4 regions of the Phyllobacterium sp. 22552 genome follow, and region 2 is predicted to be linked to each of the others. Evidence: riboswitches for the same ligand, from Rfam matches in the RefSeq annotation. Region 2 holds a riboswitch; each other region holds the start of a gene.
The links. A riboswitch is a leader RNA that binds a small molecule or an ion and turns the genes downstream of it on or off. The one in region 2 is predicted to bind cobalamin.
Positions count from the first base shown of each region.

Region 1: another riboswitch for cobalamin. It lies ahead of bluB (5,6-dimethylbenzimidazole synthase); the one in region 2 lies ahead of ACTJI9_RS20110 (hypothetical protein).
Region 3: another riboswitch for cobalamin. It lies ahead of ACTJI9_RS02835 (CbtB domain-containing protein); the one in region 2 lies ahead of ACTJI9_RS20110 (hypothetical protein).
Region 4: another riboswitch for cobalamin. It lies ahead of ACTJI9_RS06670 (ABC transporter ATP-binding protein); the one in region 2 lies ahead of ACTJI9_RS20110 (hypothetical protein).

Region 1 is NZ_JBQENG010000001.1:388,761-393,752, forward strand. Features, by position in the region: gene ettA (energy-dependent translational throttle protein EttA) at 174-1,823, shown strand; gene ACTJI9_RS01975 (MOSC domain-containing protein) at 1,923-2,531, shown strand; cobalamin riboswitch at 2,558-2,750, shown strand; gene bluB (5,6-dimethylbenzimidazole synthase) at 2,797-3,540, shown strand; gene ACTJI9_RS01985 (DUF2293 domain-containing protein) at 3,473-3,790, opposite strand; gene ACTJI9_RS01990 (ArsR/SmtB family transcription factor) at 3,919-4,926, shown strand; gene metF (methylenetetrahydrofolate reductase [NAD(P)H]) at 4,926-4,992, shown strand, end outside.
Region 2 is NZ_JBQENG010000009.1:106,103-111,094, reverse strand. Features, by position in the region: gene ACTJI9_RS20120 (GlsB/YeaQ/YmgE family stress response membrane protein) at 1-121, opposite strand, end outside; gene ACTJI9_RS20115 (glutamine synthetase beta-grasp domain-containing protein) at 470-1,510, shown strand; cobalamin riboswitch at 1,648-1,870, shown strand; gene ACTJI9_RS20110 (hypothetical protein) at 1,973-2,236, shown strand; gene cobF (precorrin-6A synthase (deacetylating)) at 2,233-3,006, shown strand; gene ACTJI9_RS20100 (sigma-54-dependent Fis family transcriptional regulator) at 3,146-4,117, shown strand; gene adh (aldehyde dehydrogenase) at 4,288-4,992, shown strand, end outside.
Region 3 is NZ_JBQENG010000001.1:567,343-572,334, forward strand. Features, by position in the region: gene ACTJI9_RS02825 (isobutyryl-CoA dehydrogenase) at 1-335, opposite strand, end outside; gene ACTJI9_RS02830 (cobyric acid synthase) at 444-1,901, shown strand; cobalamin riboswitch at 1,962-2,194, shown strand; gene ACTJI9_RS02835 (CbtB domain-containing protein) at 2,244-2,423, shown strand; gene ACTJI9_RS02840 (CbtA family protein) at 2,548-3,267, shown strand; gene cobU (bifunctional adenosylcobinamide kinase/adenosylcobinamide-phosphate guanylyltransferase) at 3,267-3,791, shown strand; gene cobW (cobalamin biosynthesis protein CobW) at 3,796-4,848, shown strand; gene cobN (cobaltochelatase subunit CobN) at 4,860-4,992, shown strand, end outside.
Region 4 is NZ_JBQENG010000002.1:507,386-512,377, reverse strand. Features, by position in the region: gene ACTJI9_RS06680 (FecCD family ABC transporter permease) at 1-104, opposite strand, end outside; gene ACTJI9_RS06675 (ABC transporter substrate-binding protein) at 105-1,052, opposite strand; gene ACTJI9_RS06670 (ABC transporter ATP-binding protein) at 1,052-1,858, opposite strand; cobalamin riboswitch at 2,129-2,342, opposite strand; gene ACTJI9_RS06665 (DUF2126 domain-containing protein) at 2,886-4,992, shown strand, end outside.

The DNA of each region.
Region 1 (4,992 bases), on a different contig from region 2:
CTTCCTGTTGCGGCACCAGAGGGGAAACCGGGTGACGGAAATATCCGCGCCCGGTTTCGCTCGTTTGGCGAAGGTCGAAATTGATGGGCATCCATTGCCACGGCTGAGGCTTTCGCCTACATACGGCGCAAATTCATTCAAAAGAAATCCCGAGCATCGGAGTGACGCGCGTTATGGCACGCCAATTCATCTATCACATGTCCGGCCTGAACAAGGCATATGGAACCAAGAAGGTTCTTGAGAATATCAACTTGTCCTTCTACCCAGATGCCAAGATTGGTATTCTGGGTCCAAATGGTGCTGGTAAGTCTACAGTTCTGAAAATCATGGCTGGTCTGGATAAGGAATATACAGGCGAGGCTTGGTTGGCGGATGGCGCTACCGTTGGCTATCTGGCGCAGGAACCTTATTTGGATCCAGCCAAGGACGTTATGGGCAATGTCATGGATGGCGTTGCCGACAAGAAGGCCATTCTCGATCGCTACAATGAATTGATGATGAATTACTCCGACGAGACCGCCGATGAAGGCGCCAAGTTACAGGATGTCATCGATTCTCAAAACCTCTGGGACCTTGAATCGCAAGTTGAGATGGCGATGGAAGCACTTCGTTGCCCACCCGGCGACAGCGAAGTAACCAATCTTTCCGGTGGTGAGCGCCGCCGTGTTGCTTTGTGCCGCTTGCTCCTGTCACAGCCTGATCTTCTTCTGCTCGACGAACCGACCAACCATTTGGACGCTGAAACGACCGCCTGGCTTGAAAAACATCTGCGCGAATATAAGGGCTCCGTGCTTCTGATTACGCATGATCGCTACTTCCTTGACAATGTGACCGGCTGGATTCTCGAACTCGACCGTGGGCGCGGCATTGCTTATGAAGGCAATTACTCTGCCTATCTTGGTGCCAAGTCCAAGCGCATGCTGCAGGAAGGCCGTGAAGATGACTCCCGTCAGAAAGCTCTCGAGCGCGAACGCGAGTGGATTTCCGCCAGCCCGAAAGCACGTCAGGCAAAATCGAAGGCGCGTATCAAGGCCTATGATGCGCTCGTTGATGCCGCTAACGACCAGCGCCCCGGCGATGCCCAGATTCTGATACCGGCGGGTGAACGGCTGGGTCAGGTGGTTATCGAAGCCGAAAATCTCACCAAGTCTTTCGGTGATCGTGTGCTGATCGAAAACCTGACTTTCAAACTGCCACCCGGCGGTATTGTTGGCATTATTGGTCCGAACGGTGCGGGTAAAACCACTCTGTTCAAGATGATCACCGGTCAGGAAAAGCCGGATTCCGGCACTATTCGCGTCGGCGAGACTGTTAACCTCGGATATGTCGATCAGAGTCGCGATCACCTGAAAGCCGACAAGAATGTCTGGGAAGAAATTTCCGGCGGAACTGACATCATCAAGCTTGGCAAGCATGAGATGAACTCCCGCGCTTATGTTTCAGCATTCAACTTCAAGGGTACCGACCAGCAGCAGAAAGTTGGAAATCTTTCTGGTGGTCAGCGTAACCGCGTGCATCTGGCCAAGATGCTTCAGTCCGGTGGCAATGTTTTGCTCCTCGACGAACCGACAAACGATCTAGACACGGAAACCTTGGCAGCACTTGAAGATGCCTTGGAAAAATATGCAGGTTGCGCTGTGATCATCAGCCATGATCGCATGTTCCTTGACCGTCTCGCGACGCATATCCTGGCTTTCGAAGGCGATAGCCATGTCGAATGGTTTGAAGGCAATTTCGAAGATTATGAAAACGACAAGATTCGTCGTCTCGGTCCCGATAGCGTCAATCCAAAGCGTCCAAGCTACAAGCCTCTGACACGCTAAATATAGATGGGGAACCGCAAGGTTCCCCGTTGTCTTTGCTGGTGTAATCGCCAGATAATTTGCCGCTTTTCTAAAGCAGGGAACTCTTTGGAGCAAATGATGACTGACCTGTTCGGTAATCGTGACGAAATAGTCCCTTCGCGTAAGGTCAGTGGTCGTGTGATCGGGCTATTTGAGGCACTCGACAGGGATTTTGTCACTTCTCCAACAGATTCACTGGAACTGACTTTTGACGGTATTGTCGGTGACTTTCACGCGGGTCAGACGCGTCGCTCTGGCGGACGTGAGCCTTGGTATCCGCGTGGCACCGAGATGCGCAACGAACGCCACCTTTCCATTCTAAGTGCCGACGAGCTTGACGAGATCGCAGGAGGCATGGGCTTGCCTCAGCTGAAAGCTGAATGGATCGGTGGAAACATGGTGATTTCCGGTATTCCATCCCTTTCGATGCTACCACCCAGATCGCTGATGTTTTTTGAAGGTGGCGTGACGTTGAAAGTCGATGGACAGAATGCGCCCTGCAAGATTGCTGGTCGTTCTATTGCTTCGCATGCGGGTACTCCTGACGAAACCACCACTGCATTGGATTTTGTACGCGTGTCCAAGCGCTCGCGGGGTATCGTCGCTTGGGTTGAAAAGCCCGGGATCATACGCGCCGGTGAAAAAGTTGATATTCGTATTCCCGAACAGTGGATTTACAGGGTCTAAGGCTTGCGCCAAGTGCCTTTTCATGGCGAATAGAAAACAGGTCCGGTGCCAGCAATTTAGACGATTGCGGAGAATCGGGAAGCCGGTGAAAATCCGGCACGTGCCCAGCGCTGTAAGGGGAATGACCGTGCATTATGCCACGGTGGCCGAGAGGCCACAGGAAGGCGCACGGTTCAGCTGAACCCAAGTCAGAAGACCGGCCGGACCCCATAGCCCAAGCTGCGCGGACGGCGGCGAGGGCCTCAAGCGTTGTTAGGAGCAAACAATGCACGAAGCTTTTGATAGTCCGGTTCCAGCGGGTGATTTTACTGACGATGAGCGTGCGGCCGTTTATAAGGCGATTTATACCCGGCGAGACGTCCGCGATCAGTTTTTGTCAAAACCGATCGCCTATGATGTTTTGATGCGATTGCTCGATGCGGCGCACCATGCTCCATCTGTAGGCTTCATGCAGCCTTGGAACTTCATCACAATTCGCGATATGGCCCGCAAGAGGCAAGTGCACCGCGCTTTCGCCAAAGCCAACGAGGAAGCCAAGGCCCTGTTTCAAGATGAACGCCGGGCGCTGTATGCCTCTCTCAAATTGGAAGGCATCCTTAAAGCGCCGGTCAATTTATGCATCACCTGCGACCGGACACGCGGTGGAACGGTCGTGCTCGGTCGCACCCACAACCGCCAGATGGATGTCTATAGCACCGTTTGTGCAGTCCAAAATTTGTGGCTTGCTGCCCGTGCTGAAGGTATTGGCGTTGGCTGGGTGAGCATCTATCACGACAATGACATGCGCCAAATATTAGGTATTCCGGATCACGTTGAGATTGTTGCCTATCTATGCCTGGGCTATGTCGACGAGCTTTTTGATGCACCGGAGCTGGAAAAAAAGGGCTGGCGCAAAAGAATCCAATTACAGGACCTTATTTTTGAAGAAGGCTGGGGCCAGCTCAGCTCAGATCTTCCTCATCCGGATCCAGAAGACGTGTCGCCCGCCATTCCGTCAGTTTGCGATTAATCGCATCAAGCACGAAGAAACGAGCGGACTCTTTGTCATAGCCTTCGTCGCGCAGCGCATCATAGTCTGTATGTTGATGCCGCACATGGGCAATAGCGGCCAACCATACGGCAATCGGCGGCGGCAAGGTCTTCATATGGGGCGCACCTGCGGCCGCGCGTATTGGTTCCGAATCGGAGTAGGGAACGGCGGGTAAAAGCAAGGTCAGCGCTTTGTTGATTGAACGCTGACGGTTCGTTCCTGCACTCATTGATGTCTTTCTAATTTGATTCTGGCGCCTATTTCAGACGCGGCAGAAATTGTCGTCAATGGCAAAAACCTCTTGCCAATCGTCGCCTCATGACATAAACATATCTTTATGTCTTTTGAGGATTGGTTATGGACCGGCACAATCTTAATCTCGACCTGATGGTTGATACGTTGAAAGCGGCAGCTGAGCCTAGTCGGCTACGCATTCTTGCTTTGTTGTCGCGTGGTGATCTAACCGTTTCCGACCTCACATCCATTTTAGGACAATCTCAGCCGCGAGTGTCACGACATCTGAAATTGCTCTTTGAAGCAAGTCTTATCAACCGCTATCAGGAAGGCTCCTGGGCCTATTTCCGTTTGGCGGAATCATTGATTGTGGGAGATATTGCCCGTTCCCTGCTAGATCGCCTGGATTGTTCTGATCCCCTGCTGGAGCGTGACCTTGAACGTCTTTCCTCTGTGAAGCTTCAGCGCCGTGAACGTGCGGCTGCCTATTTTAGCGCGAATGCTTCAAGCTGGGATGCTATCCGCTCGTTGCATGTTCCAGACGGCGCTGTGGAAGAGGCCCTTACCAAGATCATAGGTGCAAGACCGTTTCAAGCGATGCTCGACGTCGGTACGGGTACCGGGCGCCTGCTTGAGCTCTTTGCTCCGCTCTACTTGCGCGGTGTCGGTATCGATATCAATCGCGACATGTTGACGATTGCCCGGTCAAATCTTGAGAAGTCCGGCATTGCCAACGCGCAAGTCCGTCAAGGTGACGTCTATTCCTTGCCGGTAGACAGAGAGTCTTTCGATCTGGTGACAATCCATCAGGTCTTGCACTTCCTTGATAATCCGGCCGAGGCCATTCGTGAAGCTGCGCGTGCCTTGCGTCCTTCCGGCCGAATGTTGATCGTCGATTTTGCTCCACACGAACTTGAATTTCTACGCGACAGACATGCCCATTTGCGCCTCGGTTTTCATGACGGACAGATTAAAGACTGGCTGACGGAAGCCGGACTGACGCTGGAACAGAGCATGGAATTACAACCAAAAGATAAAGACAAACTGACTGTTAAATTGTGGCTGGCACGCGACCCACGCTTGCTAATTGCCGATCCTGTTTCAACCTCCCGCGTTACGGAGAGTGTCTAATGAGTTTTTTCCGCCAATCCCGCCGTGCCGATCTTGGTAGCAATATCAAGGTTTCATTCGAGTTCT
Region 2 (4,992 bases):
CGATCCCGAGTATGATGTTCATGATGACGCCCATGTTGCTCTTCATGAACATCTCTGCAAGCCAGCCCGCAACGCCACCAATGATGATTGCTGCGATCCACCCGATTCCGGCACTTTCCATAATACTCTCCATTTCGTTCATTCCAGATCGTTAATCCGGAAGTGAGTTATTGGTTCCAAGCTCGCGACAGAATTTGCGCCTTATCATGCCTAGAAATTCCGCACCTGCCTAAAAATGTATCAACGTGGCGATTGGTAAAAGCGGTTTTTCTGAGCCGTCAGCATAGCAATGGCAGCTTCAAACTGCAAAAAGCACCGCTAAAAATATCCGGCTAATATGTTTTTCAAATTTTTGCGATCCGGCTGAGCGAATTGGCACGCTGTTTGCATTGTCAATTCTATCTGCGAACTGCGCTCCACGATGCAGGCCTCGCAACCGGTCTGCACAATAAAATATGAGAGAAACGGAATGGCAAAATATAAACTCGAATATATCTGGCTCGACGGTTATGTCCCTTCGCCAAATCTTCGCGGTAAGACGCTGATCAAGGAATTCGACGTATTTCCGACGCTGGAACAATTGCCGCTTTGGGGCTTCGATGGAAGCTCGACAATGCAGGCAGAGGGCAAAAGCTCGGATTGCGTATTGAAGCCTGTTTCTCTTTATCCGGACAGTGAACGCAAGAATGGCGTTCTCGTCATGTGCGAAGTCATGATGCCCGATGGCAAGACACCGCATCCTTCCAACACCCGCGCAACTGTTCTTGATGATGACGGCGCATGGTTCGGCTTCGAACAAGAATATTTCTTCTACAAGAACGGCCGCCCGCTCGGCTTCCCTGAGACAGGTTTTCCTGCGCCGCAGGGCCCATATTATACAGGCGTTGGCTACAGCAATGTTGGCGATATCGCCCGCAAGATCGTCGAAGAGCATCTCGATATCTGCCTGAATGCCGGCATCAACCATGAAGGCATCAATGCTGAAGTGGCAAAAGGCCAGTGGGAATTCCAGATTTTCGGAAAAGGTTCCAAGAAGGCTGCCGATGAGGTCTGGATTGCACGCTATCTCCTGCAGCGCCTGACTGAAAAATACGGCATCGATATCGAATATCATTGCAAGCCGCTCGGCGATACTGATTGGAATGGTTCGGGCATGCATGCCAACTTCTCCACCACCTATATGCGTGAAGTCGGCGGCAAGGATTACTTCGAAAAGGTCATGGCGGCATTTGAGCAGAATTGCGCTGCCCATATCGCCGTATATGGACCGGACAATCATATGCGCCTTACCGGCAAGCATGAAACCCAGTCGATCCACCAGTTCAGCTACGGCATTGCTGATCGCGGTGCATCAATCCGCGTTCCGCACAGCTTTGTAAACAATGGCTATCGCGGTTATCTTGAAGATCGCCGTCCGAATTCGCAGGGCGACCCCTACCAGATCGCGTCGCAAATCCTGCGGACAATTTCTGAAGTGCCGGAAGATGCGGAAGAAGTTCTCGCCGCTTGATCTTGTTTGAATAGTTTGGAATGGCGCGGGCACCAGCCTGCGCCATTTTCTATTGGTGATGCGCCGCATTCAGCCGTTTACCGGTTTCCCCCCGATAAATTTACGCCTGCCCTGTTGACCTCAATAGGTGGGCTGGGTTCTTATAAGAGTGTTCCGGTTCTCCCGTGCTGCAAAGCCGGGAGCTAAGAGGGAAGCCGGTGAAGTGATATTCACCAATGCCGGCGCTGCCCCCGCAACTGTAAACAGCGAGTTGCTGTCGCTTGAATTCGTTCAGGCAAAAGGTCACTGGGATTTCCCGGGAAGGCCAGACAGTAATACTGACCTGTGAGCCAGGAGACCTGCCGAAACATGATGAACGTCCACGGGCGGGGTGTCCCGGTGTGTCGCTTGCAATGGTTTGCCGCAGGCTGACTATCTGCAATCTTCGCGCTTGACCCTTGTTCCCAACAATCGGGGTTAAGCATGATACTCGGCGCCAGTACAAATCAATATAACAACCCACAATCGGTCAACGCGGCAACTGTGCCGGAAGACGTGTTTTTTGCCTGGCTGCTTTCCCGGCCTCGCGGCACCAATATCGTTGCAGCTGCAAGTCAGGAGATTATAAAGCTTGAGGCCTTTGCCGGAAAACATGCGGGGGCAAAACGCCTCCACGAACTGTTCTGTGCTTTGATCGAAGAGAGTCAAAGGCCGGAACTATCGTCGGCCTCGCGTGTGCCCCAGTGAAACGCAAATTGCTCATCATCGGAATTGGCGCGGGCAACCCAGACTACGTGACCATACAGGCAGTCAATGCGCTCAATCAGGTCGATGTGTTTTTCATTCCCGATAAGGGAGCTGAGAAAGAGCAGCTGTCCCGGATCCGTCGGGAAATTTGCGAGCGGTTCATCACCGCCCCAGACTACCGCATGGTGGATTTTGAAACGCCGCTGCGCGAGAAACCGTCCTCGACCTATCGAACAAGTGTCACGGATTGGCACGACAAAATGGAAGCGACCTATGCGCACCTGCTTATGGAGGAGCTTGGCGATGATGAGTGTGGTGCTTTCCTCGTATGGGGTGATCCATCGCTTTATGACAGCACGATCCGCATTCTCGACAGACTTAACGCAAAGGGCAATTTCGAACTGGACTATGATGTCATTCCCGGCATTAGCAGCATTCAGGCGCTCACGGCAAAGCATAAGGTTGTGCTCAATCGAATCGGCGAGTCCATTACGATAACCACAGGGCGCAAGCTTGCCGAAGGTTTTCCGAACAATTCGGAAAGCGTGATTGTGATGCTCGATGGCGAGGGCGCGTTCAAGGCAATTGATGAAGATGTCGATATTTATTGGGGTGCTTACATAGGAACGGAAGACGAGATTCTCATGTCCGGCAAGCTGCGCGATGTCGTTGACGATATTGAGCGGTTGCGAAATGTTGCGCGCGCGCAAAAGGGCTGGATCATGGATACATATTTGCTGAAAAGGTCATATGACGAGATTGGAGAATAGCTGCGATTATAACCGGGGGCGTTTTGGACCTACGCCCTTAAATCGCGGCGGTAGAGCAGCCCCGGTTGCCGCCATCAATAGGTGACTTGACGTAGGCGAGAACAGGCGTCACCCTGTACATGGACTTCGGAGGAGGACCATGGGAACGCAGGATGACGGCTTACATGCCGAGCATATCCAATCTGCCGTGACAGGTGACGCTGCTGCGCAGTCAGCGGTTGTTGCATCGTGGGGGCGTTCAATGCGTCTCTACGGCTTGAAGCCTGATGAGGGCACGCCGCCAAACATGCTGACCGATCAGGAATTGCGTGAAGCGCGTGAAGAGCTGGGATCTCTCATAGAAACCGCAGAAATCGCACTCGACCGGCTTTATTCGGCGGTGGGTGGTGCGGGATGTTGCGTCCTTTTAGCGGACAAGAATGGTGTTCCAGTCGATCGCCGGGGCTATGAGGGCGATGATGCCACCTTTTGCAAGGCGGGACTTTGGACGGGAGCAGTCTGGAGCGAAGAGTGCGAGGGCACCAATGGCATTGGCACAGCGCTGGCTGAACAACGTGCCCTGACGATCCACCGCGACCAGCATTTCCGCAGTCGCAACACAGCGCTTTCTTGTACTGTGGCACCGATTTTCGATCATCGCGGGCGGCTGATGGCAGCGATTGACGTATCGTCGGCACGTTCCGATCTGACCGAGGGCTTTGTCAAACTCATTGCCATGGCTGTGGTGGATGCCGCCCGGCGGGTGGAAGCGGAAAATTTCCGATTGGCCTTTCCCAAAGCGCGCATCGTCATGGCACAGGGTAGCGAACGCGGCCATGACCGGGCTTTGAACGCATTAATTGCAGTGGACGAAGACGATCTTGTGGTTGGCGCATCGCGTTCGGCGCGTGCACTTCTCGGGCTGACTGACGAAAGCCTGAGCAGCCCATTACCTGCGGCGAATCTGCTCGGGCAGGATACCGATGCGGAACGAGGATTTGCAGCCGCCGAACGCAGCGTGATCCAGCGAGTTCTGCGAAAAGCAGATGGCAATGTTTCCATTGCCGCGAACATGATGGGCATGAGCAGAGCTACCCTGCATCGCAAGCTTAAACGGCTTGGCTTGAACTGAGACTTTCATGTGTCTCAATATTGCGACAAATCCTGCATTCGCTTTGCCTGCCAGGGATGACACTCAAGCTGTAAAGCGCGATCCTCTGAATATGCCGCGAGGAGGCGGTGTGGAAATCGTGCAATGCGTCCGGTCCTTACCCTGACGCGTTGCTTCAGGGAGGAAGTTCAATGAACAAGGTAGAATTCAACCGAACCGTCAAACCCAACTTCAAGAAACGCTACGGCAACTTCATTGGCGGGAAATTCGTCGAGCCGAAGGCAGGCCGTTACTTCGAGAATACATCGCCGGTCAACGGGCAGGTGCTGTGCGAAATTGCCCGGTCTGATGCCAGCGATGTGGAGGCCGCGTTGGACGCCGCTCATGCTGCAAAGGATGCCTGGGGCCGGACAAGTGCCGCTGAGCGCAGCGTCATGCTCAACAAGATTGCACAGGTAATGGAAGATAATCTTGCTATGTTGGCGCAGGCTGAAACCTGGGACAATGGCAAACCAATCCGCGAAACGACGGCAGCCGACATGCCGCTTGCAATCGACCACTTCCGCTATTTTGCCGGTGCCATCCGTGCGCAGGAAGGCGGAATTTCAGAGATTGACCACGATACTGTGGCCTATCACTTCCACGAACCGCTGGGTGTTGTCGGACAGATCATTCCGTGGAATTTCCCAATATTGATGGCTGTGTGGAAACTCGCCCCGGCATTGGCGGCGGGCAATTGCGTGGTGCTTAAACCTGCCGAGCAGACCCCGGCATCCATTCTGGTACTTGCGGAACTGATTGCCGATATCCTGCCGCCGGGTGTTCTCAACATCGTCAATGGTTTTGGTCTGGAAGCAGGAAAACCGCTCGCGTCGAGCCCGCGCATTGCCAAGATC
Region 3 (4,992 bases), on a different contig from region 2:
TGTGTTCCGAACAGGTCGATCATCCATGTCGACATATTGTGAATTGATATAAATGCTGAAAAGGCAGGGCAGGCCATTGAAAGAGCTTCAAATATCAGCACGGCATCAAGCCGTTTCAAACCCGATCCGCCAACATCCTCGCGCACATAAATGCCACCCATGCCCAGCGGACCTGTCTCGCGAATGACATCGGCGGGAAAATGCTTGTCGCGGTCCCAAGCGAGTGCCTTCGGTGCTACCCGATCAGCCGCAAAAGCGCGTGCCATATCCTGAATTGCCAGTTGATCATCATTGAGTTCAAATTGACCGGCCGCCGCATCAACGACTGCATCCATTATAGTTCCTCCCGAATATTGCTACCGGTCACTCTATCGGATGCGCGTAAGCGCGCAACGGCTTGCATGGGACTAGGAAGAGAAAGACATATCCGCTACTCAAAGCCCATGACACACGCAATCATGTTGCAAGGAACTGGCTCTGACGTTGGCAAATCCGTTTTGGTGGCGGGATTGTGCCGTCTGGCGCGCAATCGCGGTTTGAGGGTTTTTCCATTCAAGCCGCAAAACATGTCGAACAATGCTGCTGTTAGCGATGATGGTGGTGAGATTGGCCGGGCGCAATGGTTGCAAGCGCTGGCTTGTGGCGTGCCCTCGTCGGTTCACATGAATCCGGTATTGCTGAAGCCTCAGTCAGAAACGGGCAGCCAAATCATTGTCCAGGGTAAAGTTTGGGGACAGGCGAAGGGCAAGGATTATCAGCAATACAAGGCGGGATTGCTGAATGCGGTTATGGAGTCGTGGGATATCGTTCGTGCCGATGCGGACATAGTCATCGTTGAAGGAGCTGGATCGCCCGCAGAAATCAATCTGCGATCAGGGGACATCGCCAATATGGGCTTTGCCGTCAAAGCCAATGTGCCTGTGGTTCTGGTTGGCGATATTGATCGAGGCGGGGTGATAGCGTCGATTGTCGGCACGCACGCAATTCTTTCGCCTGAAGATCGGGATATGATTTCCGGTTATCTGATCAACAAGTTTCGTGGCGACATTTCGCTTTTCGATGACGGTTTGAAATCTATCACACAATTTACGGGCTGGCCGTCCTTCGGGGTTGTCCCTTGGTTGAAAGATGCCTCCCGTCTTCCGGCGGAAGACTCGGTTGTATTGGAACGGCTGGTCAAAGGTGATGGGCGGGCGTTGAAAATTGCCGTTCCAGTGCTTGATCGCATTGCCAATTTTGATGATTTCGATCCGCTAATAGCTGAACCGCAAGTCGAGGTCGTCATGATCAAAAGTGGCGAGCGAATCCCTGCAGATGCAGGTTTGGTCATTATTCCGGGCTCCAAATCCACCATTGGTGACCTTCAACGGTTCCGTGAAAATGGCTGGGACCACGATCTTGATCAGCACAGACGCAGAGGTGGTCATATTATCGGCATTTGTGGCGGCTTCCAGATGCTGGGTAAAACAGTATCTGATCCCCAAGGGATTGAAGGAAATATCAGGGAAATTAGAGGTCTTGGTTATCTCGATATCGATACAGTTATGGAGCCGGAGAAGACCGTGCGCAATGTCCAAGCCCGTTCATTGCAGTTTGACATACCGTTGAAGGGCTATGAGATTCACCTTGGTCGAACGACTGGCCCCGATTGCATCCGGCCAGCCGTGAATATTGATGGCATAGCGGATGGTGCAATATCCGCTGACGGCAAAGTATTCGGTACCTATATGCACGGGCTTTTCAACGCGGACGCATTCCGGGCAGCACTTTTAAAGTCCATGGGAATATCTGCTGGCGTTCTCGATTATCACGCTGGTGTAGATGCGGCGCTCGACTCCATTGCAGCGCAATTGGAGTCAGTTCTGGATATCGAGGCATTGTTTGCGCTTAAACGTGTCTGACGGCGTCGGCAGCGATCAAGGTGTCGCAGATTCGTTTGACTTTTAGAGCGCTTGGTGAATAACGTTCAGCAGATGATTGGTTCCCGCATTGGCCAAAGGCCAGGGATCAAAAGGGAATGCGACGGTCGTACCCATTAGGGCGATCCCACCGCAGCCGACCCCGCGACTGTAGAGCGGTTAGGATATATGCCATGCTGAACGCGAAAGCGGACGGCAGTCACTGGGAAACCGGGAAGGCGGCATTTATCTTGCGACCCGCGAGCCAGGAGACCTGCCAATCACAGGGTAATAGTGCCCAAAACCGAGGGGGATTTTCCCTTCTGGCCCTGCACGGAGGTTGTTATGGCTACTGTTCGTACTTCTAATACGATTTCTCTCCCACTCGCATCGCGTCTGACGACGGCTGTTGTGTCATTGCTTCTCGGCGTGTTTATTATTTATGGCGTCGGTCTTTCACATTCTGAAACGCTGCATGACACAGCACACGACACCCGCCATTCATATGGATTTCCTTGCCATTGAGTCTTTGATAGCTGAAATGTTGATTCAGCTATCGACCCTTAAGCATTGAAATAATGATGGTTGTTTGGTCCGGGACCTTTGCAGGTGCCCGGCGTCTCGCTTTTGGAATTGGGGAGTGGACTCCATGTTGGTCAAATATTTGCTGGCTACAATCATAGCCGGTCTGTTTGCCGGAATAATTCTAACACCGGCCATGTATGTAAAAAATGTACCGCTGATATTGCATGCGGAAGAATATGAAAGTGCGGGCGGCGGCGGTCATTCTCACGATACGCCTGCCTCTGCGAGCGAATCTGCGGCGGTTACTCCGCACGAACATGCGGAAGAGGCGGGTCCCGAACTGCCATTTGGTCGTCTCGGTAATACGTTGTTGATCAATCTGGTGGCTGGAGCAGGCTTTGCGTTGATCACTGGTGCTGCGGCGCTTTTCCTCGGTCGTCGCATTACCCTTCAGAACGGAATCTATTGGGGGCTTGCAGGGTTTTTCATCTTCAATTTTGCACCGGCGTTCAGCCTTGCCCCTGAATTGCCTGCTATGCCTGCAGCGGATCTGGCCATGCGGCAGACCTGGTGGCTGATAACTGTCATTCTGACGGCGGGCGGCGTCTATCTGATCGTACTGCGTGAGCAGACTTGGGCTAAGCTTCTTGGTGTTGTATTGATTGTCGCTCCCCATATTTATGGTGCACCGGAAGCAGAAGATCTGACATCAGCGGTGCCTCCGACACTTGCCTCAGAGTTTGCCGTCTCAGCACTGGCAACCAATCTCTTCTTCTGGGTTGTACTTGGTACTGCACTGGGCTGGGCAATTCAGAATTATGCTTCATCGGAGCTTGAGCAGTAATGCAACCGCTGGAACGCGAAATTACCTTTATTCTTGGAGGCGCGCGTTCCGGCAAATCGTCCTTTGCCGAAGGTCTGATCGAATCATCCGGGTGGGATGCTATTTATCTTGCCACCGGCAGAGCGTGGGATGATGAAATGTCCGAGCGAATTGGGCATCATAGAGCGCGGCGCGGATCCCGATGGATTACAGTTGAAGAACCAATTGATCTGGCTGGAAAACTGGAAAGTCTTGCTGGTGTCGAAAAGGCAATCCTGGTCGATTGCCTTACACTGTGGCTGACCAATTTAATGATGGCCGAACGTGATATCGACGCCGAAATTGCACGTCTGATAAACACACTGAGCCATCTCGCGGGTGCCATTGTTCTGGTTTCCAATGAGGTTGGTCTTGGAATAGTACCGGAAAATCGCATGGCACGTGAATTTCGTGATCACGCAGGCCGATTGCATCAAGCCGTGGCTGCCGCTGCGGCAAAAGTCTATTTCGTGGCAGCAGGGCTGCCGCTCAAAATGAAGGGATAACAAAATGCAGGGTCACAAGATTCCGGCAACGGTCATCACTGGCTTTCTCGGTTCGGGCAAGACTACCATGATCCGAAATCTGCTCGAAAATGCCAATGGCAAGCGCATCGCGCTGATCATCAACGAATTTGGTGATCTTGGCGTTGACGGGAATTTGCTCAAAGGCTGCGGTATCGAAGCGTGCCGCGACGAAGATATGATCGAACTTAACAATGGCTGCATTTGCTGCACCGTGGCTGATGATTTCATTCCCACCATGACCAAGCTTCTGGATCGACCTGATCGCTTTGATCATATTGTCATTGAAACGTCCGGTCTTGCTCTTCCACAGCCGCTGGTTGCAGCTTTTAACTGGCCCGAAATCAAGACACAGGTAACCGTTGATGGCGTTGTTACCGTTATTGATGCTGCCGCCGTGTCGGAGGGCCGTTTTGCAGATGATCACGATAAGGTTGACGCTCAGCGCGAGCAGGACGAGTCACTTGATCACGATAGCCCGCTGGAAGAGCTGTTCGAGGATCAAATTCGCGCCGCCGATCTTATTGTTCTGAACAAGACCGATCTTATTGACGAAGCTCAACTTGCCGGGGTCAAGAGTGACGTGCAGAGCCGCTCATCGCGTTCACTTAACATGGTTTCGGCTAGCTTTGGCAAGCTTAGCAATCAACTCCTACTTGGACTTGGTATTGGCACCGAAGAGGATATTGCGAACCGCAAGTCCCATCACGAGATGGAACATGAGGCAGGAGAAGAGCATGATCACGATGAATTTGAAAGCTTTGTCGTTGGGCTTGGGCCGGTTGCAGAGCCCAAATCATTTGTTGAGAAGTTGAAGCATGTGATCGTCGATCATGATGTCCTGCGGCTCAAAGGTTTCGTTGATGTACCCGGCAAGCCTATGCGCCTGGTCATTCAAGCCGTCGGATCACGCATCGAGCATTATTTTGATCGTAGCTGGAATCCGGGCGAAGAACGCCAGACAAGACTCGTTGTTATTGGCCTGCACGATATTGATTCAGCAGCCATTACATCAGCTGTTAATGCTGCTGCAGCCTGATCGGAAATTGAATGCATCTTCTGCTGGCCCAAAAAGGAACGATTGCTGAAGGCACCGAGGCAATTGATCTCGGCCAGACGCCGGGAGATGTGCTGTTTCTTTCTGCTGCCGATACAGAACTTGCGAGCCTTGGTATGGCCCAAC
Region 4 (4,992 bases), on a different contig from region 2:
AGCGCGATAAATGTTGAGCCATAGGCAATGGAAAGGAGCCCAAGCACGATGACCAGCACCGTGCTTACCGCTAAAGTCAGTTTTGTTCCCGCCGGAAAATGCACTCAGAATGCTTCCGGATGCATTGCCTTGGCAATCTTTTCGATGGCTTCGATATTCGCAGGACCCGGCGTAAGTTCCGCATAACGAAGGGGGACAAAGCGCTCATTCTTTACTGCATCGGTTTCCTTCATGGCCGGATGGCTCTTCAGGAAATCGAGAAGCTTCTTATATCCAACATCATCCTGATAATCGAGCAGTACGAGAAACTGCGGATTGCGCGATGCAACAGTTTCCCAAGAGGTGGTGGCCCAGCTGGATTCCAGGTCATCCATGATGTTGACGCCGCCAGCTTCGCTGATCATCGCTGAAGGGATGGCGAACTTTCCAGCGGTGAATGGTTTGTCTTCACCGGAATCATAAAGGAACACGCGGGTACCGCTGTTGGTGCCGACCTTCTTTTTGATCTGTGCCAATTGGGTCTTCCAGCCGGAAATCAGTTTTTCAGCTTCTGCTTCCTTGTCGAAAATTTTGCCCAGCTTTTCGATGTCGCCATAGAGAAGCTCCATGGAAGCGGCAGGGCGGTTTTTATCGAGATGGACGCAGCTCTCGGTCAGTTCGAGGGTTTTGATTCCATAGGGCGCAAGTGTATCGGGGGTAACTTCGCCGCCGATGCGCATGCCGTAATTCCATCCAGCAAAGAAGAAATCAGGCTGCACGGCGATAATATTCTCGAGTGTCGGATTTTTTGGTGCAAGTTCCGGAATGGAACCCTGCTGCTTGATGAAGGCATCATCGAGCTTGTACCAGCCGGTGATTCCGGTCACGCCAACCATTGAAGATTGCAGGCCAAGCGCGAAAGCCATTTCGCTCATGTTAATATCATTGACGACAACGCGCTTGGGAGCGGCGTCGAAGGTCAAAGGTTTGCCGCAACTATCGACGGTTACAGGGAAAGCAAAGGCAGGCGCAGACAGAAGAGTAAATGCGAGGGCAAAAAGGGATTTTTTCATCAAATGCTCCGTGAATGAGAATGGGCGTCATGGATCGGTTCGGGTGCTTCAAACACCATAAGGTCGCGCTGGCGAGATGGGTGCCTGAGGCGCAGCACATCAAGGTCAAATACATCGCTGACGATGCGCGGGGTCAGCGTTTCGTCGGGCGTGCCTGACGCTACAAGCTGAGCGCTGTGCATGACTGCTACATGGGTTGCAAAGGGCGCAACAAGCGGCAAATCATGCAGAACGGCAATGGTCGTGACATTAAGTCCGGCAACGAGCAGGAGCAGTTCGCTGCGCGCCTTTGGATCGAGGTGATTGGTCGGTTCATCAAGAAACAGGATGGCCGGTTGCTGGGCGAGGGCGCGCGCCAATTGCATGCGCTGCCGTTCGCCGCCTGACAATGAACCCAATGCACGACGGCGGAAATGGCTGATCCGCGCGCGCTCCATGGAATCTTCGACGATTTCCCGGTCGACCGTGCGTGTGAAGACGCCCAGATGGGGAATGCGGCCAAGAGATACATAATCCTCGACAAGAAGCTGTTGATCGGGGGCATCGGCCTGGCCGACAAAGGCAAATTGCCGGGCCCGCTCAAGCGGCGACATTGTACCGATAATTTTGCCGTTGAAGCTTATTCCGCCGGACGTCGGTGGCAGCAGCCCGGCCAGCATGCGCAGCAAGGTGGATTTTCCAGCGCCATTCGGCCCGATAATAGCGAGCCTTGCGCCACATCTTATGCCGACCGACGCAGCATCAACCAAAGTATGGGTTCCGGTTTTATAGCTCACGGCTGTTGCATCAAGCTGTATATGGCTCACGGGCGCGCTCCCATGCCGTGGAAATATTCTGAGGACTTCGACATGGGTAGGAGATAGCGTAATGTTATAACAATCGTCAATGCCGATTGTTTGAGAGGGTAGATAATATGATGCTGGGTCGAAGTGACGATGCGCGAAACGTTCATACCTGCCAACTTTCAAGGGGAGGACAGAGAACGCAGACGATGAACCGGAAGCTATTCAAAGCATTCGGGTGCCGCTAATGCGGACAGAGGTCATCGCATCGCTCCCGGCACACCCCGTCCGGTTCGAATTTCAATTATGATGGCAGGTCTCCTGGCTCACGGGTCTTGGCAAAGCCTTACCTTCCCGATCTTGCGATCAGTGGCATCATCAGGCGTCGCTCACCGCTTACAGTTGCGGGGGCAGCCACGGTTTCGGTCCCTTTTGGGTACGCCTCACCGTGTTCCCTTTTCATCTCCAGCATTGTCTAGCCGGAGAAACCATCACGATGATTAGTAGTTGAACCGAAGTGAAAATGAAATGGGGTAAAAGAGATAGCACTTGGAAAAAATAGAAGAATGCTATGTTTCCCTCAGGAGTGAGAGGGAGGCTTTCGCCCACCTCCCGTTTTCTGGTTTAATGAATGGAGATCCGGATAGTGAGTGTCCAGCTCGTCCGGGTCTTTTTCAATTCCAGGGTGATAATCAGCAGCTACCCTTTGTTGGCATTGAGTTTCTGCGTGGTTCGACGGGGCTCACCATGAGGAATGTGGTTTGATTGCACATTGGTCGATAACCTTGCAGGAAGTAACTTCCTGCAAATAATAACCTCCCTCATGGTGAGCCCCGTCGAACCACGCAGCAAGCCTAATGCAAATTATATTACCCCCTCTCTTGGATTTGGTTGTGTCGTCCATTTTGCCAGCCCGTTTAAGGTGCAGATTCAGTACGTGCTAAAATAAATGGCAGAATAAGTTTTTTAAGCGTGAACAAGCCGATGGAGTAGGCTAGGCTTCGCATGTAGCCTTTGGCGACATCGATGTTTTATTGAATTTTGGGGCGACATGGCAATTCACGCAGCAGTCTATCATCTGACTCACTATAAATATGATCGCCCCATCATGCTCGGGCCGCAGATCATCCGCCTTCAACCAGCTCCGCACTCGAGAACCAAAGTGCTGAGTCACTCGTTGAAGGTCAGTCCGTCCAACCATTTCGTCAATTTGCAGCAGGACCCTTACGGTAATTTTCTGGCCCGTTTTGTCTTTCCTGAGCCCGTCACGGAGCTCAAGATCGAAGTCGATCTCATTGCCGATATGACCGTCTATAATCCGTTTGATTTCTTCGTCGAACCTGCCGGAGAAATCTGGCCCTTCGCTTACCCTGAAGATATACGCGACGATCTTTCCATATATATGAAGCCGGAGCCGATTGGGCCGCTTCTGTCGGATTTTCTGGCAACGATTGATCGCTCAAGCACCAATACAGTCAATTTCGTCGTGGACCTTAATGCACGCATCCAGCGCGAGATTGGTTATGTTATCCGCATGGAAACCGGTGTCCAAGAGCCGGAAACCACGTTGAATGTCCGTACAGGTTCGTGCCGTGATACCAGCTGGCTTCTCGTCCAGACCTTGCGTCATCTCGGCCTGGCGGCGCGTTTTGTTTCCGGCTACCTCATCCAGTTAAAGCCCGATCTGGTGGCGCTCGATGGGCCTGCCGGGACAACGACGGATTTTACTGATCTACATGCCTGGTGCGAGGTCTACTTGCCGGGTGCCGGTTGGATTGGCCTTGATCCGACATCGGGGTTGCTGACTGGCGAAAGTCATGTCCCGCTGGCCGCAACACCTCATTATCGCAACGCTGCACCGATTTCAGGCATGGCTGAACCGGCCAATGTCGAATTCGGTTTTGACATGCGGGTAACGCGCGTCTCGGAGCATCCACGCATTACCAAGCCATTTTCCGATGAATCGTGGGACGCGCTCGATGCGCTTGGCAACAAAGTCGATGCGCTGCTCAAGGAACGGGATGTTCGCCTGACCATGGGCGGCGAGCCGACATTCGTTTCAATTGACGATTTTGAATCCGGCGAATGGAACACCGATGCCGTTGGCCCAACCAAGCGGGAAAAAGCTGACAAGCTGATCCGGCGCTTGCGTGATCGTTTCGCGCCGGGCGGATTTCTGCATTACGGGCAGGGAAAATGGTATCCGGGGGAGAGCCTGCCGCGCTGGACGTTCTCACTCTATTGGCGAAAAGACGGCCAGCCCATCTGGGTCAATCCTGATCTTATCGCCGCGGAAAACAGCAAGGCGGATGTCAAACCGGAAGATGCGGGCAAACTGCTGGTGGAGATGGCTGGCGAATTGGGCGTTGAAGACGATATGGTTGCCGCCGCCTATGAGGACCCCGCAGAGTGGATCGTCAAGGAAGGCAATTTGCCGGAGAATGTTGACCCCTCAAACTCCATGCTGAAAGATCCGGAAGAGCGCAGCCGCATGGCGCGTGTTTTCGAACGGGGACTGACAGAGCCAACAGGATTTGTATTGCCGGTACAGCGCTGGAACAGCCAGGCTGCGCAAGGTCCGCGCTGGCGCAGTGAAAAATGGACTACGCGGCGCGGCAAGCTCTTTCTGGTTCCGGGCGACTCTCCTGTCGGTTACCGCCTGCCGCTGGGCGCTCTGCCACATGTGCCGCCTTCCGAGTTTCCCTTCATCGTGCCGGTTGACCCTTCCGTAGAGCGGGGTCCTTTGCCGGATTCGCCGGCATTAACCGGCATTGATGTGAGAGACGAGCCGCAAGCGGTTGCTTCGTTCACCGCCGCCGAAGGCAATGCCCAAGAGCGTGTGGAGCAGGAACTGGGAGAGATTGGCGGCGCGGTGCGTACAGCCATTTCGGTTGAACCGCGCGATGGCCGGTTGAGCGTGTTCATGCCGCCGGTTGAGGCGCTTGAGGACTATCTTGAACTTGTCGGGGCGGCGGAAGCTGCTGCCGCCAAACTCGGCTTGCCGGTTCATATCGAAGGTTACGGACCACCGCAGGACCCGCGCATCAGCGTGATACGCGTTGCTCCCGACCCTGGCGTGATTGAAGTAAATATCCATCCGGCTTCGAATTGGCGCGAATGCGTGGCAACAACCGAGACGATTTATGAGGAAGCCCGCC